DNA from 2 places in the Proteus sp. Marseille-Q3619 genome. Region 2 is predicted to be linked to the other one. Evidence: riboswitches for the same ligand, from Rfam matches in the RefSeq annotation. Region 2 holds a riboswitch; the other holds the start of a gene.
What was found. Region 2 has a riboswitch for thiamine pyrophosphate ahead of thiC (phosphomethylpyrimidine synthase ThiC). Riboswitches for the same ligand answer to the same signal wherever they lie in the genome.

Region 1: another riboswitch for thiamine pyrophosphate. It lies ahead of thiD (bifunctional hydroxymethylpyrimidine kinase/phosphomethylpyrimidine kinase); the one in region 2 lies ahead of thiC (phosphomethylpyrimidine synthase ThiC).

Annotation. Positions count from the first base shown of each region.
Region 1 covers NZ_CBDIMP010000001.1:583,101-586,290, reverse strand. Annotated here, with positions in the region: gene ACWPWK_RS02740 (hypothetical protein) at 323-967, opposite strand; TPP riboswitch at 1,284-1,372, shown strand; gene thiD (bifunctional hydroxymethylpyrimidine kinase/phosphomethylpyrimidine kinase) at 1,424-2,221, shown strand; gene fbaB (class I fructose-bisphosphate aldolase) at 2,273-3,190, opposite strand, start outside.
Region 2 covers NZ_CBDIMP010000001.1:1,854,180-1,857,369, forward strand. Annotated here, with positions in the region: gene nudC (NAD(+) diphosphatase) at 1-549, opposite strand, end outside; TPP riboswitch at 800-922, shown strand; gene thiC (phosphomethylpyrimidine synthase ThiC) at 1,064-3,016, shown strand; gene thiE (thiamine phosphate synthase) at 3,000-3,190, shown strand, end outside.

The sequences.
Region 1 (3,190 bases), 1.3 Mb from region 2:
AAAGAGAAATAATTTTAGGTTGATCATTTTCAACAGCAAAATTCCATAAAATAGCTATTTTTATGACTTAATGAAAATATTGAGATAAATTTAATATCAATAACATTAGGTTATAAAAAGAGATTAATTTCCAGCGGATAATAGAGTAACGAATAAGAAGAGTTAAATAAAAAAAAGAAAAAAACAGAGGTTGGTTTATAAAACGTTTAGTTTTAAGCGTTAACAACAGGAGTGCAGTTTGTTTTTTATACAGATAATCCTATGTTGAGAGAGTGCAAATTAAAGAATTGTTGCTTACACACTCTCAACGTGAAGAAAGCATTTATTGAGATAATTTTTCTTGGCTAATAACAAGGAGCCGGTGAGTATGAGTATCACGATCCTTACCCCAGCAGAAAGCGTCCCAGTTTTCATAAAGATCATCAGTATCTTTCACTACTGTTAGAGGGCGGTTTTCTTCTGTTCCATCTGAAATATAAACATTAAGGTGAGCAGTAAAAGCCCAATCAATCATTGTTTCCCAAAAACGCTTACCTGCACCGGTTTGCTCTTCATCAGAAACAACAATGTTGTATGTTTTAAGTAAATAACTAAAGAAGTGTCTAGGGAGATATCTTGTCGCAATATCATGTTCTTCAGAAACAGTTCGCCATACTTTAACTTGGGTACATGTTGTTTTACTAAATATAATGTCTTTGCGAAAAATAAGTTCTACAAGATAAACTGTTTCAGGTGCATTGGTAGTTGAAATTAAACGATATTGATTGCGTTTTAAAGATTTAACAAAACGATACCCATTAGGGATGCTATATTCTGGTAATACAAAGTCTTCCACACCTTTTTCAAGGAATTCTTTTGTATGATCAATATTTCTAGAGTGAATTTTCAACTTTACATTAAAATCTGCATCAGGAATAAGATAAAGCATTGATTGTCCATTATTCTGTTGCGATGGTTCATTTTTCATTTAGCCCCTCCGCATTGTGTGATTGTCCAGAAATGCATTATAAATACCTCATCTAGCAGATAATATATCGATTGTCGTTAAAATGAACAAAATAATTTATTTTATTCTTATTATTTAAATATATCTGCAATATATTCCTTAAATTGATGTGTCATGCAATAGAAGCCATCGGCTTAGTATTTATTATATACAACCTTAGCTGATTTATCTTACTGAATCACAAATCTCAACAATAGAGAATCTATAGATTGAGATGAGCTATCAAGCTAGCTTCTTTATCTTGAGCATGCGATACTCGTTATCGCCTGAATTTACAGGCTTTGGCTCGGGGCGCCTTATGGCTGAGATGAACCCGTATAACCTGATCTGGATAATGCCAGCGTAGGGAAGTCAAGGTAACTCTGCTGATTAACAGAGCCCGACTTTTCTGTAACTGGTGAAAGGAGGAGTTAATCAGTGAGATTCAATGCATTGTCTATCGCAGGCACCGATCCTAGTGGTGGTGCAGGTATTCAGGCCGATCTGAAAACATTTTCCGCACTGGGAGTATATGGCACAACCGTAATGACGGCACTGGTTGCCCAAAATACCTGTGGTGTCCGTAGTGTCTATGATTTATCCCCTGATTTTGTTGCAGCTCAATTAGATGCTGTCTTGTCTGATGTTCGAATTGATAGTGCCAAAATTGGCATGCTCTCTAATGCCTCAATTATTGATGTGGTTTGCGACAAGCTTCAGCAATATGCGATCCCTTTTGTTGTACTTGATACCGTGATGATTGCAAAAAGTGGTGATCCTCTATTACAGCCTGATGCGGTTAATAAAATGGTTACTCAGCTTTTGCCTCTGGTTGATTTGATCACGCCTAATTTACCTGAAGCGGCAGCGCTGCTAGGTTGTGAAGTTGCTCAAGATGAAATAATGATGAAGCAACAAGGCTATGCATTGCTAAAACAAGGATGCAAAGCCGTGTTGATGAAAGGCGGGCATTTAACCGAAAATGAAAGCCCTGATTGGTTGTTTACTCAAGAAGGTGAGTGGCGATTTACCTCAAAACGCGTTAATACAAAAAATACGCATGGGACAGGATGCACACTTTCAGCCGCTTTGGCCGCTATTCGTCCTCAAGTTTCTAACTGGCAAATTTGTGTTGAACAAGCAAAAGCCTATTTACAACAAGCATTAGAACATGCCGACAGTTTAGAGGTTGGACAAGGTTTTGGTCCTGTACACCATTTTCATCGCTGGTGGTGATGTAAAAAAGCCCCTACAAAAGGGGCTTTAGCGTGTCGCAGAATTGTTTTTTTAAGCAATAGTGACAGATTTATTTAGATAAACATCTTGTACTGCATTAATTAGCGCAACGCCATCTTTCATTGATTTTTTGAAGGCTTTACGACCTAAAATTAAACCCATACCACCCGCACGTTTATTGATAACCGCAGTGCGTACAGCATCTTCAAGGTCATTATTACCTGAAGCGCCACCAGAGTTAATTAACCCTGCACGACCCATATAGCAGTTTGCTAATTGATAACGAACTAAATCAATTGGGTTTTCAGTGGTGAGTTTGGTGTAAACACGCTCATCAGTATGACCAAAACCAATCGCTTTAAAGCCACCGTTATTTTCAGCCATTTTTTGTTTAACGATATCAGCACCAATTGTAGCGGCTAAATGGTTCGCTTGGCCTGTTAAGTCTGCACTTGCATGGTAATCAACACCGTCTTTTTTAAATGCAGGGTTACGTAAATAGGCCCACAATACGGTGACCATACCTAATTCATGAGCACGTTCAAAGGCCATTGAAATCTCTTCAATTTGGCGACGGCTTTCTTGTGAACCAAAGTAAATGGTCGCACCCACTGCAACAGCACCCATTTCAAATGCTTGTTCTACACTGGCATACAGTGTTTGGTCATATTGCGCTGGGTAGCTTAAGGTTTCATTGTGGTTTAACTTCACAAGGAAAGGAATTTTGTGTGCATAACGACGAGAAACAGAAGCAAGAACACCATAAGTAGAGGCAACACAGTTACAACCCGCTTCAATAGCCAACTCAACAATATTTTTGGGATCAAAATAGAGTGGGTTTGCGGCAAAAGAGGCCGCGGCAGAGTGCTCAACACCTTGGTCAACAGGTAGAATAGACAGATAGCCCGTTCCCGCTAAACGTCCGTGATTAAACAGGGTTTGCATTGAACGTAACACGCTATTAGGGCG
Region 2 (3,190 bases):
AATATTGCTCTCTTCAAACACTTCACGAGCCACTGCTTCTTCTAATGTTTCACCAACCTCAACAAAACCAGCGAGTACAGTGTAAAGAGGTGAATGTTTATGCCTAACATGATGTGCTAATAAGATCTTATCTTCATGTCGAATACCCACAATAATGCAAGGGGCAATTTGCGGATAATAACGTTCATGGCAGTTATCGCATAAACACGCCCATTCACTCTCACTATGACGCATTTTAGAACCACAATAACCACAAAAACGGTGAGAACGATAAAACTCAGCCAGTTGAACACCACGACCGACTAATTTAAATAAGTTTTCATCTTGTGAGGCGATAAGTCTTGGTGAGCACATGTCGTTATCCATTTTTCCATGAATAAGCCAAACTGTTTCACCTTGCCATTCACCCACAATTTTGGCGTGCTGACCAATGAGATCCCAATCTTTAGCTAAGCCAAACGGAAGTTCACCTTTAGGTAACCACACTCGCCCACCAAGACTGACTGTCCACCAGCCCTTTTCTGAGCCTGTTAATGTATATAAATGCATAACGACCATTCTATCCAAAATAATGATATAGAATAGAGGATACTCTCTTTAGCAAGAACCTCTCAATGTATTATCTCTGTCTTCTATGATTCATTAACATCCACTCACTAAAAACATAAATTATATTAATGTTATTGAGTGTAACCATTATTCAAATTTCACAAATGAAAGGTTGGGAACAACAATATTGGGATTTAAATAAATAACCCATATCGGACTTGTAGTTTTTAAAATCTTTCATATACTGGACTTCTTCTTGTCGGAGTGCCTAGTGTTTATAAGGCTATTATAAACACAGGCTGAGACCGTTAATTCGGGATCCGCGGAACCTGATCGGGTTAATACCCGCGAAGGGAACAAGAGTGATTCGACCTTTTGATAGCTTCATTGCGTATATTTTTCACACATCTATATACACCTATCTGTCGATACTCCCTGCGACCTCCAGACAAGCATTTTTCTCAATATTCACCCGACAGGCTAATAGCCTGCATGATATTTATTAGGAAATGCTATGTCCCAAAATCAAACTATATCCGTTAAAGATATTTCACCAACGATCAACAAACAGCGTCCACGAAAAGAGCAACGTGATGCTGCTCAAGAGTTTATCAGCACCATTCAAGGCGTAAGCTTCCCCAATTCAAAACGCATTTATCTCGAAGGCTCACGCACTGACATTCAAGTACCCATGCGTGAGATCCAGCTTGATAAAACGCTAGTAGGAGGATCAAAAGATTCCCCTGTTTTTGAAGATAATGAACCTGTACCGGTATATGACACATCAGGCCCTTATGGTGATCCTGATTCTCAACTTGACGTTAACCTTGGCTTAAAAAAAATACGCCAACCTTGGATTGATGAGCGCAATGATACCGAAACGCTTTCACTTTTAAGTTCTGATTTCACCCAACAGCGCCTTTCTGATGCTGGATTAGAGCATCTGCGTTTTCCCTTAAAACCAAGCCCTAAAAAAGCGCTAAATGGCAAAAGTGTGACCCAATTGCATTATGCTCGCCAAGGCATTATTACGCCTGAAATGGAGTTTATTGCTATTCGTGAAAATATGGGGCGAGAGAGAATTCGTAGCGAAGTTTTACGCCAACAGCACGCAGGGTTTAGCTTTGGTGCTCATCTCCCTGACAATATTACCCCTGAGTTTGTACGCCAAGAAGTTGCAGCTGGTCGAGCAATCATTCCAGCCAATATCAATCACCCTGAATCAGAGCCAATGATTATTGGTCGTAATTTCTTAGTGAAAGTGAATGCCAATATCGGGAACTCTTCGGTCACCTCCTCAATTGAAGAAGAAGTTGAAAAGCTAATTTGGTCTACACGCTGGGGAGCGGATACCGTAATGGATCTCTCAACAGGCCGTTATATTCATGAAACGCGTGAGTGGATCATTCGCAATAGCCCTGTTCCTATTGGTACAGTTCCAATTTATCAAGCTCTCGAGAAAGTTAACGGTATTGCTGAAGATCTCACTTGGGAAATGTTCCGAGATACCTTGCTTGAACAAGCAGAACAAGGGGTTGATTATTTTACTATTCATGCCGGTGTATTGTTACGTTATGTGCCAATGACAGCAAAACGACTAACGGGCATAGTGTCTCGTGGCGGTTCGATAATGGCAAAATGGTGTTTATCACATCATAAAGAGAATTTCCTCTACGAACATTTCCGTGAAATCTGTGAAATTTGTACCGCTTATGACGTCTCCCTCTCACTGGGCGATGGATTAAGACCAGGTTCGATTCAAGATGCCAATGACGAAGCACAATTTTCTGAATTACATACTCTAGGTGAGCTGACAAAAATTGCATGGGAGTATGACGTTCAAGTCATGATAGAAGGCCCTGGCCACGTTCCAATGCAGATGATCCGCCGCAATATGACAGAGGAATTGGAACATTGTCATGAAGCACCATTTTATACATTAGGCCCTCTCACTACAGATATTGCGCCGGGTTACGATCACTTCACATCAGGTATTGGTGCAGCAATGATTGGCTGGTTTGGTTGCGCAATGCTCTGTTATGTTACACCAAAAGAACACCTTGGTTTACCTAATAAAGAAGATGTGAAACAAGGTCTTATCACTTATAAAATCGCCGCTCATGCAGCCGATTTAGCAAAAGGACACCCCGGCGCTCAAATTCGTGATAATGCAATGTCGAAAGCGCGCTTTGAGTTTAGATGGGAAGACCAATTTAACTTGGCTCTTGATCCTGAAACTGCACGTCAATATCACGATGAAACGCTACCTCAGGCTTCAGGAAAAGTCGCTCATTTCTGTTCAATGTGTGGTCCTAAATTCTGCTCAATGAAGATAACACAAGAAGTACGCGATTATGCGGCAGGTATGGAGAAAATGTCTCAAGCCTTTAAAGAGCATGGAAGTGAGTTATACCACAGTGCAGAAATCGCCAGTGTTGAGGTGCCTGAAAATGAACAGATCCTCTAATACACCTTTTGCATTAACAGAAAAAAAGCTTGGGCTTTATCCTGTTGTTGATTCTGTTGAATGGATCGCACGCCTATTAAAAATAGGCGTTACCACCCTGCAATTACGAATAAAAGATAAACAGCCAGACGACGTTGAACAAGAGATCATCGAAGCAATAAAACTGGGCAAACA